2 regions of the Mesorhizobium sp. BHbdii genome follow, and region 1 is predicted to be linked to the other one. Evidence: predicted binding sites of a transcription regulator. Region 1 holds the regulator's gene; the other holds the start of a gene.
What was found. Region 1 encodes LexA, which represses DNA repair genes until DNA is damaged. Its sites were predicted from a motif close to TGTTCNNNNTGTGTTCNG; they were not measured.

Region 1 (5,573 bases):
TGCGCGGCGCCTTTGCGCTGTTTCCCGATTTTTCGTCACGCCGGCCGGTCAAGAAATATGCGGCTGCTGCCGCACTCCTTTCCATCGCTGCCTATCTCATTTTTTCCGGTATCGTGGTCGCGGCTGAACGCAGCTTCATCATGCTGGCGGTAATGCTTGTCGCCGTGCTGTTCGACCGAGCGGCACTTACCATGCGCAATCTGACGATTTCTGCCATCGCCGTCATCGTCGTGTCGCCGCACGAGGTGGTCGGCCCAAGCTTCCAGATGTCCTTCGCCGCGACTGCTGCTCTCGTGGGCGCCTATGCCGGCTGGTCCGACTATCGTGCCGACAGGGCCACGGCGCCGCCACAGCGACGGTCGCCGGTCGCTTTCGTCACGCGAAAACTCGCCGCTGGGACAGGTACCATCGCAATGACCTCCATCATTGCCGGCAGCGCCACCGCGCTCTTCGCCATCTGGCACTTCCAGCGCGTATCGCCGCTTAGCCTGTTCGCCAATCTGGCGGTCATGCCAATCGTCACGGTCGTCATGTTCCTGGCCGTCCTCAGCGCTCTGGCAATGCCTTTCGGCTTCGACGAACCTTTCCTCTACATGATGGGCAAGGGACTGACGGCCATGATCGCAATATCGGGACGGATTTCCGAGCGGTCGCCGGTCGATGCAGTCGGGCTGATCTCGTTGCAGTCGGTTCTGCTGGTGACGGTCGCCCTGGTCATCGCCACGATCGCGACGACATGGTTGCGGCTTGCGGCACTTCCCTTTGCGCTCGCCGGCCTGCTGACGATTTCCGACACGCGCGCCCCCGATGTGCTGATTTCGGAAGATGCGCATCTGGTGGCGCTGCCGATCGGCGGCGGCGAACTTGCCGTCAACCGGGTGCGTTCGAACGAATTCACCACCGACAACTGGAAACATGCGCTGGTTTCAGCGACCATTGTCGAGCCGGAGACATTCGAAATAGGAGACGTGCGGTTCGACGTCGCCGACCCGGCCGACCTGCCGCCTGGAGCGCCCTTCTACTGCACTGCCGGCCTGTGCCTCGCCCGGCACCCGTCCGGCGCGATCATCGCACTCGCCGACGACCGCAAAACCGCACGGCCAGCCTGTGCCTTTGCGGATTTGATCGTCATCGACGATGCCACAGCCTATTATAATCCCTGCCGCAATCCGCTGGTTCTCGTCGTCACCAAACGGCAGCTCGCTCGCATGGGCAGTGCCGCCGTCTTCTTCGATCCGCTATCAGCGACGACGCGCGCAGAAATCCGTTTTGCCGTCAGACAGCCATATAGGCCTTGGCACGAGCAGCGGAGATATTCGCGCGAGGCGAGGGGCTTGCCACCATACCGCAGGGCCGAGAAACCCAAGAAACCTGCCGCTCAGTAACGCCGGATCAGTCCGACGAGCTTGCCTTGCACCTTGACCCGGTCCGGCCCGAAGATGCGCGTCTCATAGGCCGGATTGGCGGCTTCCAGTGCGATCGAGGCGCCCTTGCGGCGGAACCGCTTCAGCGTCGCTTCCTCCTCGTCGACCAAGGCGACGATGATCTCGCCAGGCTGAGCGGTGTCGGCGTTGCGGATGATGACCGTGTCGCCGTCGAAAATGCCGGCCTCGATCATCGAATCACCCTTGACCTCCAGCGCGTAGTGCGTGCCGCCGGTGATCATGTCCGGTGGTACCGAGATCGAATGCGTCTGGTGCTGGATGGCGTCGATCGGCACACCGGCAGCGATGCGGCCCATCACCGGTATGGAGATGGTGGCAACGACGTCGTCGTCATTGCCGGCCGCGGGCAGGCGCGAAGGCGCCGGTTTGATCTGTCGTCCGAGGCTGCCCTGCCCAAGGCTGCCCTGAATGACGCTTGGCGAGAATTTGCGAGCCGCATTGAGGCCGGGCGCGATCGAATCGGGCAGGCGCAGCACCTCCAGCGCGCGGGCCCGGTTGGGCAGGCGGCGAATGAAACCGCGCTCCTCCAGCGCCGTGATCAGCCGATGGATCCCCGATTTCGAGGCGAGGTCGAGCGCTTCCTTCATCTCGTCGAACGAGGGCGGAATGCCGCTTTCCTTCAGCCGCTCGTGGATGAACATCAGCAGTTCATGTTGTTTGCGTGTCAGCATCGCGACCCCCAACAGAATCAGAAAAACAAACCCAGAACAAACACTATCTGTTCCAGTTGTGTTCCGCAACCGTTTAAAGTTTAATGAATGTGTTGACGTTTTGTTCAGCGTAGCATCAGCACGCTACACGCGGCGCCCGTCGCGGCTGGCGGAGCGAATGGCTCGCGCACGATCAGCCCGTTGGCGTCGGCCAGCATTTTGAGCATCGAGGAATCTTGGATGCCGAACGGGGTCGCTAGTGGCGTGCCGTCTTCCTTCACCACCGCGCGTACATAGTCCTGCCTGAGATCGTTGGCCGGCATGGCGGCGCCGAGCCGCGCCTGACGCATGTCCTGCCGGAAGGCGCGGCCGCCGAGCCGCGCAAGCAGCGGCTTCAGAAAGAGCTGCGTGCAGACCAGACTCGCCACCGGATTGCCAGGCAGGCCGATGCAGCGGATGTCGCCCAGCCGCCCGAACATCAACGGCTTGCCAGGCCGCATGGCGATTTTCCAGAAATCGAGCGTCATGCCTTCACCGGTCAGCACGTTATGGACCAGGTCATGGTCGCCGACCGAGGCGCCGCCCAGCGTGACAATGACGTCGGCGCCTGCGTCGACCGCTTGTTTCACCAGCGTGGCGATCGCCTCCTTGCGGTCGGGGGCGATGCCGAGATCGAGCGCGCTGGCGCCGACCGAGCGGGCCGCGGCGGCGACGCCATAGGCATTGGACGAGATGATCTTGTCGGGGCCAAGGTCGCTGCCCGGCGGCAGCAATTCGTCGCCGGTGGCGATGATGGCGATCAGCGGCCGTTTCACCACGCTGACCTGCGGGTGGTTGGCCGACGCCGCCAGCGACAATGCCGCCGGATCAAGCGGGCGGCCTTTCTCCAGCAGGACGTCGCCCTTCGAGAAATCGAGCCCGAGGCGGCGGATGTTGCGGCCTTCAACCGTCGACGCGGTCACTTCGACGCTGCCGCCGCCGAGATCCCTTGCATTCTCCTGGATGACGATGGTGTCGGCGCCTGCAGGAAGCGGCGCGCCGGTGAAGATGCGCACGGCCTGCGCCGGGCCGACTGTTCCGGCAAAGCCGCGTCCGGCCGGCGCCATGCCGATCACCGAAAGTCTTGCGGGCACGGACGCGACGTCCTCGGCCCGCACGGCATAGCCGTCCATGGCGGACGCGTTGAACGGCGGCTGGGTGCGGAGCGCCAGAAGCGGCTCCGCCAGCACGCGGTCGGCGGCGTCCATCAGGGCGACGCATTCAGCCTGCAAGGGCGCAGCATCCTCAAGCAGGCGCTCGAGCGCCTCGGCGACCGGAAGCAGTGCCATTATTGGCCTGCCCCCTTGGCGTCCGCCTTGTAGTCGCCGGATTTGCCGCCGGTCTTTTCGACCAGCCTGATGCCCGAGATCACCATGGCGCGGTCGACCGCCTTGGCCATGTCATAGATGGTCAGGCAGGCGACCGAGACGGCGGTCAGCGCTTCCATCTCGACGCCGGTCTTACCTGTGACGCGGGCCAGCGCCGTGACCTTCAGGCCTGGCAGCGTCGCGTCCGGTTCGATGTCAACGGATACCTTGGTCAACAGCAGCGGATGGCAGAGCGGGATCAGCTCATGCGTCCTCTTGGCCGCCATGATGCCGGCGATGCGCGCCGTGCCCAGCACGTCGCCCTTTTTGGCATCGCCGTCGAGAATCATCTTCAGCGTTTCGGGCCGCATCGCGACAAGACCTTCGGCGATTGCCGTGCGCGTCGTCTCCGCCTTGTCGCCGACATCGACCATATTGGCTTCGCCTTTCGCGCCAAGATGGGTGAGGGCGGCCGTCATCGTCAGTCAGCCTTAGAGCGACGTGCGTCCGTTTGGACGCGCAAAGTACGCTCTAACCCTTTGAAACTATGCATCGTGCTCTCCAAAAATCGATTCCGATCTTCGGGTCGATAGATGAGCCGGCGCCTTGCCCGTCAAAAGCAGGCGCGTTGCAGTGGCCACATTCTGTTGCCGCATCAGGCTCTCGCCGACGAGGAACGTACCGATGTCGCTCAGTTCCAGCCTGCGGCAGTCTTCGTGCGAGAAAATACCGCTCTCGCTGACCAGCAGGCGGTCTGCCGGCACCATCTTCGCGAGCCGCTCCGAGGTCTCGATGCTGGTTTCGAACGTCCGGAGATTGCGGTTGTTGATGCCGATCAGCCGCGATGACAGTTTCAGCGCGCGTTCCGTCTCGGCCTCGTCATGCACTTCGACCAGTGCGTCCATGCCGAGTTCGAACGCCGTCGTTTCGAGTTCGCTGGCCACGGCGTCATCGACGCTCGCCATGATGATCAAGATGGCATCCGCGCCCCACGCACGGGCTTCGAACACCTGATAGGGCTCGAACAGAAAATCCTTGCGCAAAGCGGGCAATGTCACGGCGTTGCGCGCATCGGTGAGGAATTCAGGCGCGCCCTGGAAGGACGGCGCGTCGGTCAGCACGGAAAGGCAGGCAGCACCACCTTTCGCATAGGCCCTGGCCAGTGCCGGCGGATCGAAATCGGCGCGGATCAGGCCCTTGGACGGGCTCGCCTTCTTTATCTCGGCGATCAGCGCGAAGCTGCCGGATTTGCGCTTGGCTTCAAGAGCCGAGAGAAACCCGCGCGCTGCGTCGGTGTCCTTCGCCCGCGCCTTGATCTCGGCAAGCGGCACGCGCGCCTTCGCCGCAGCGATCTCGTCGCGCTTGTAGGCTTCGATCTTGCGCAGGATATCAGACACGGCTCTATCCGTTCGAAATCTCGACCAGCCGGTCGAGCACTTTCAGCGACCGGCCGCTGTCGATGGCTTGCGCTGCCGTCGCCATGCCGTCGGCAAGCGTCGTCGCCTTGCCCGCCACCACCAGTCCGGCGCCGGCGTTCATCAGCACTGTATCACGAAAGGCGCCGGCAGCGCCGCCCAGCATATCGCGCAGCGCCTGGGCGTTGTAGGCGGCGTCGCCGCCGCGCAACTCGTCCTTGGTGTGCCGCTTCAGCCCGACCGCTTCCGGGGTCAGTGAAAAGCTGCGGATCTCGCCGCCGACCAGTTCGGCCACTTGGGTCTCACCGGTGGTGGTGATCTCGTCATAGCCGTCGCCATGGGCGACCCAGGCGTGGTCGGCGCCCAGTGCCTTCAGCGTCTCGGCCACCGGCATGATCCATTCAGGCAAGAAGACGCCGACCATCTGCCGGCTCACACTGGCCGGATTGGAGAGCGGACCAAGCAGGTTGAAGATGGTGCGGGTGCCGAGCTCGACGCGGATCGGGCCGACATGCTTCATCGCCGGATGATGCGCCGGCGCGAACATGAAGCCGACGCCTGTGTCGTGGATACAGCGGCCGATCGTTTCCGGCGGGATATCGATCTTGACGCCGAGCGCGGTCAGCACGTCGGCGGCGCCGGTCTGCGAGGATAGTCCGCGATTGCCGTGCTTGGCCACCGGCACGCCGCAGGCGGCGATGACGAAGGCGGATGCGG
Region 2 (5,573 bases), on a different contig from region 1:
GATACGCATTCCGGGACCGGCGTGCCTGCCGAGGCGCACGGCGTGTTCCCGCCATTCGATCCGGCGACATTCCCGTCGCAGCTTCTGTGGCTGGCGATCACCTTCGGGCTGTTCTACCTCTTCCTGAAGAAGGTGGTGATGCCGCGTGTCGGCGGCATCATCGATGTCCGCAACGACCGCATCACCCAAGATCTCGATCATGCCGCCAGACTGAAGGGCGAGGCCGATGCCGCCGTTGCCGCTTATGAGCAGGAGCTGGCGGAGGCCAAGGCCAAGGCCAATGCGATCGGTCAGCAGGCCAACGATTCCGCCAAGGCGGAAGTCGAAGCCGCCCGCAAGAAGGTCGAGGCAGCGCTTGACCAGAAGCTTGGCGAAGCCGAGGCTCGCATTTCGTCCATCAAGGCCAATGCCATGAAGGAAGTCGGCACGATCGCCGAGGACACTGCTTCGGCCATCGTCGAGGCGCTTGTCGGCGGCAAGGCCAGCAAGGCCGAGATCGCGGCAGCCGTCAAATCCGTGGCCCGGTGAGGAGCGCATCATGGACGCCACATCACTCGCGACGCTTTGGGCCACCGTTGCCCTCGTCATTTTCCTGGCCATTGCCGTCTACATCAAGGTGCCGAGGCTGATCGCCAAGGCGCTCGACGCCCGCGCCGACAAGATCAGCAACGAGCTTGAAGAAGCGCGCCGGCTGCGCGAGGAGGCCCAGCAATTGCTCGGTCAATACCAGCGCAAGCGCAAGGAAGCCGAGCAGGAGGCCGCCGACATCGTCGCCGCCGCCAAGCGCGAGGCCGACATGCTGGCTGCCGAGGCGCACAAGAAGACCGAGGACTATGTCGCCCGGCGCACCGCGCTTGCCGAACAGAAGATCGGTCAGGCCGAGCGCGAGGCGATCAGCGAGGTGCGCGCCAGCGCCGTCGATATCGCCGTCGAAGCCGCCCGCACGCTGCTCGCCGGCAAGATTGACGCAAAGGCCGGCGCCGACCTGTTCAAGGCCTCGCTTCAGGACGTGAAGTCCAAGCTGAATTAAGCGACTTCATCCAGAAGTCATCGAAAGCCGCCCGGGAAACCTGGCGGCTTTTTTGTTATGGCGAGGATAATCTCCCCCTCGAGGGGAGATGGCCGGCAGGCCAGAGGGGGTAGCTGCGCGTGAATCGCCAACCTTCTTTTTTCGTCTTACATGCGTAGCGCCAGCCGAGGCGACCCCCCTCTGTCGCCTTCGGCGACATCTCCCCCTCAAAGGAGGGAGATTACGCGCTCAGCTGCATTCGCCGCGAGGATCGACCGAATCGCTCAATCCAGGCCGGAAAGGCTCTCTTCATCGAGCACTTCGGTTCCGCCAAGCCGGAACGGTGCGAAGGACGCGCGGTGCAGCCGCGCCACCGGTCCATGCATCTCAATTGCGGTGCGGTGGCGGACCGTGGCGTAGCCCATATGCAGTTCGAACCCGTAATGCGCGTGATGGCTGCCGCAGCCGCACATCATGCGGTCGCGCATCACCTTGGCGACGATCGAGGCGGCGGCGATCGACTGCGAGCGTTGATCGCCCTTGATCAGCGCTCTTCCTTCGCATGGCAGTCCGGGTGGCACGTCTCGGCCGTCGGCCAAGGCCAGCTTTGGCTGCACCGAGAGCCCGACCAGAGCGCGGCGCATCGCCTCGAGGCTGGCCTTGAGAATATTGCTGCCATCGATGCCTTCCGCGCTGACCGAGGCCATCGACACGCCAAGAGCGGAGCCGAGGATTTTCAGGAACAGCGCCTCGCGCTGCAGATGGCTGAGGCGCTTGGAATCGTCGAGACCATCGGGAATGTTGGCGGGATCGAGTACCACCGCTGCCGCGACGACCGGCCCGGCGAGCGGGCCGCGGCCGGCCTCGTCCATTCCCGCCACCGGCCACAGGCCTTCGGCCATCGCCTTCGTCTCGAAGGAGAAATCGGGTCTCTCGACGATTTCGAAGAGAAGCGGAGAATCAGAACGCGCGCGAGCCATGTTGCGGCGAGGTTCGCATCGGCTCCGATTCTCCGCAAGCCCCTCCGGGTCGGTGAGGCACCGGACCCGGAGGGCACCGTCTGCAAGCCCGGGGACAGGACAGGCCGGACGGATTTTTCCATGTGCCGCCGGCAGCGGCGGCACACGATGTATTCAAAGCAGCATCAGTTGCTCGGTTGCCTTGGCCGCAGCGACGAACTGGTCGGTCCTGAGCGACCGCCGCTCGGCATTGAGACCAAGCCGTTTGGCGGCGATCTCGAAGCGCCGGCCGATCTGCCAGGCATACGGGCCAGAGCCTTTCATCCGCTTGCCCCATTCCGAATCGTAATCCTTGCCGTCGCGCATCGAGCGGATCAGCGACATCACGTGACGGTAGCGGTCGGGATAATGGCGCAGCAGCCAATCCTTGAAGATAGGCGCGACCTCCAGCGGTAGCCGCAGCAGGACGTAGCCCGCCTCACGCGCGCCCGCCGCGTAGGCCGAATCGAGGATGCGCTCCATCTCCTGGTCTGTCAGGCCAGGGACGATCGGTGCGACCATGACAGAGGCCGGAATGCCGGCATCCGAAAGCTGCCTGATCGCCTCCAGCCGCTTGCTGGGCGTCGAGGCGCGGGGTTCCATGGTGCGCGCCAGCATGCGCTCGAGCGTCGTCACCGACAGCGCCACCTTGGCCAGTCCGCGCTCGGCCATGCGCGACAGGATGTCGATGTCGCGCGTCACCAGCGCGGATTTGGTGACGATGCCGACCGGGTGGCCGCGCGCCTCCAGCACTTCGAGGATCTCGCGCATGATCCGGTACTGCTTCTCGATGGGCTGATAGGGATCGGTGTTGGTGCCGATGGCGATGGTGCGCGGCTGGTAGCCGTCCTTCGACAGTTCCTTGTCGAGCATGCGCGCCGCATCCGGCTTGGCGAACAGCTTCGATTCGAAATCCAGCCCCGGCGACAGGCCCATGAAGGCATGCGTAGGCCTGGCGAAACAGTAGACGCAGCCATGTTCGCAGCCGCGATAGGGGTTGATCGAGCGGTCGAAGGAAATATCGGGTGATTCGTTGCGGGTGATGATGGTGCGCGGCTTCTCGACCTGCACCTCCGTCTTGAACGGCGGCAACTCCTCCAGCGAATTCCAGCCGTCGTCGAAGACATGCCGGCTGACCGGCTCGAACCGCCCGGACGGATTGATGCCCGCGGAACGACCGCGATTGCGCTCCGGACGCACGCGCATCCCGCTCTGTTCGATCATCGCATTGGCCATCTCGGCTCGTCCTGCTCCAAAGGCTGCAATGTCGGCACGCACGATCTGTTCCATTTTCGCCCTCTCCCAGGGACTGTCGGCTGGCTGTCGAATCGCTCTGTTCATGAAATTATTCCTATTTCGTTTTCTAGAACAAATCAAGAACAATTTTATGATGCGACGCAAAAACTGGCGCTGCGCCCGGCTTTCCGCTATTCGGCTAACGATGCTCAGCGTTCTCATCCAGACCCTGAATGACGAGGAAAGACTTGCCCGCACGCTCGCCTCGCTGATCGGCGGCGCGGTCGAGGGCGTGGTGCGCGATGTCATCGTCTGCGACACCGGCTCGACCGATCAGACCCACCGCGTTGCCGAACATGCCGGTTGCCTTTATGTGGCGAGCGGTGGCATTGCTGCCGGCATCAGGCAGGCCAAGGGCGACTGGCTGCTGCTGCTGGAGCCGGGCGCACGGCTGGCGGAGGGCTGGATCGACGAGGTCGTCGCCCACACCGCCAGGCAAACCATGCCGGCGCGGTTCTCGCGGGCGCGCGGCAGCCGCGTGCCGTTCCTGTCGCGGGTGTTTTCGGAAAACCGAGCACTGGCCGAAGGACTGGTGATCAGCAAGCGTCAGGCCGCGGCCATGTCGAAAAACGCCCGCAGCGCCGAAGCCATCGCGCGCCGCCTCGCGACCAAGAGGCTCGACGCCGAGATCTGGGTGGCGCCGGTGAAGTGAAGGGCGTCCCTCTCCGGTAAGCGGGCGAGGGAATAGCGCGTCCTCCGCTGGGATGAGGCGGCGCTCAAGCCGTGGGCGGAAAGCGGCTTGGTGGAAGCCGTATTGGCGCGACACTCCTGCGAGGAATGCATATGCTTGTCGTCCTGCGGGAAACTCGCGATACTCGGCGACGTCTAGGGGAGATTGCAGATGAATGTATCTCAATTCGTTCGTATCGCCTTACTCGGAGCCGCTTGGTCAGTGCCGGCGATCGCGGTGGCGCAGGAATCGTCCCTTTGGTCGGTTTATGAGAACACGCTCAAATCGGCCAAGTACATCGATCTGACCCATGCCTTCGAGCCGGTGCAGCCCGTATGGCCAGGCTTCGCAAATGCCAAGTTCAAACCGGCTGTCGCCGGCAAGGATATCGAGGGCTACGTCAAGGCCGGCGAAGAGTTCACCTACGACAAGCATTTGTTCGTCGCGAGCGCCTACGAGTTGACGACAGACCAGTATGGCACGCAGCTCGATCCGCCCTCCCACTGGAACCCACTCGGTGCAACGATCAGCGACCTGCCGGCCACTTATGCCGTGCGGCCGCTCGTCGTGATCGACATCAGCGGCAAGGTGCAGACTGACGAAGGCTATCACCTCCAGGTCGCTGACATCGAAGAATGGGAAAAGGAGCACGGCCGCATACCGGAGGGTTCGGTCGTCTTCGTGCGTTCGGATTGGCACAAGAAATGGTCCGATGCCGCCCGTTTCAACCAGAAGCCGTTTCCAGGCGTCAGTTTGGACGCGCTGAAGTTCCTGCATCTGGAGCGGAGGATTCTGTTTCATGGTCATGAGCCGCTCGACACCGACACCACGCCCAATCTCGAAGGCGAACATTGGCTGCTTCACAACGATTTCACTCAGGCAGAAGGCGTTGCAAATCTCGACAAGGTGCCAGAGGCCGGGGCGTTGGTCACAATCGGCTTTGCCAAGCCGCTCGGCGGGTCAGGCGGATATGCGCGTTACGTCGCGATTGCACCCGCCGACTGGACGGAGGGCGTTTCGGTCATCGAAGCGCCCGGCGTGCCGCTTTCCCGGCAAACCGCACCGCTCAAGCGCGACGAGAACGGCGTCTTCCGTCCGACGCCCTGATCACTGGCGATGTCAGTCGGGAGGCCGGGGCCATGGCGCGTTCCATTCCGCGCGATTTGTCGCGCAAGTCGGGACAAAAGGCCCGGACTACCAACCCCTCCGGCGCTCGCGAAAACGTGACTGTCCCGACGATAGCCATCACAATTGCTAGCGTTATCGTAGCATGAGCGCCGATCCTGCCACGGGAGGCAGTCATGCTCCGCCCATCTGCTGCCGTTCTGCTGACCCTGGCTTTCTGGCCGTTCGCCGCGTCGGCCCAGGAAGAGCCGCCGCCATCGAGATGCGTTGCGATCGCCGAAGCGCTGCCGTCGGCCACCTATGCCAGCTTCACAGCGCAGACGCCTCTGCTGGCCGAGGCTTTCGTCGACGGCGACGTTACGATCACCTATGCCGGCCATTCGACCTACATCATCGAGACGCCCGCTGGCGTCAGGATCGCCACCGACTTTTCCGGCGTCTATGGCGCTGACCCGCTGCCGCGCGTGGTGACCAT

Region 2: a site for LexA is predicted at 3,372-3,389, ahead of ACWTU8_RS19755 (PA0069 family radical SAM protein). Genes of this name have one in related genera too.

Annotation. Positions count from the first base shown of each region.
Region 1 covers NZ_JBSPKX010000001.1:1,732,934-1,738,506, forward strand. The annotation lists gene ACWTU8_RS08400 (ComEC/Rec2 family competence protein) at 1-1,385, shown strand, start outside; gene lexA (transcriptional repressor LexA) at 1,379-2,116, opposite strand; gene ACWTU8_RS08410 (molybdopterin molybdotransferase MoeA) at 2,221-3,423, opposite strand; gene moaC (cyclic pyranopterin monophosphate synthase MoaC) at 3,423-3,920, opposite strand; gene trpC (indole-3-glycerol phosphate synthase TrpC) at 3,987-4,838, opposite strand; gene trpD (anthranilate phosphoribosyltransferase) at 4,843-5,573, opposite strand, start outside.
Region 2 covers NZ_JBSPKX010000003.1:608,639-614,211, reverse strand. The annotation lists gene ACWTU8_RS19770 (F0F1 ATP synthase subunit B) at 1-528, shown strand, start outside; gene ACWTU8_RS19765 (F0F1 ATP synthase subunit B) at 539-1,030, shown strand; gene ACWTU8_RS19760 (ribonuclease HII) at 1,294-1,989, opposite strand; gene ACWTU8_RS19755 (PA0069 family radical SAM protein) at 2,143-3,297, opposite strand; gene ACWTU8_RS19750 (glycosyltransferase) at 3,449-3,955, shown strand; gene ACWTU8_RS19745 (cyclase family protein) at 4,145-5,080, shown strand; gene ACWTU8_RS19740 (MBL fold metallo-hydrolase) at 5,275-5,573, shown strand, end outside.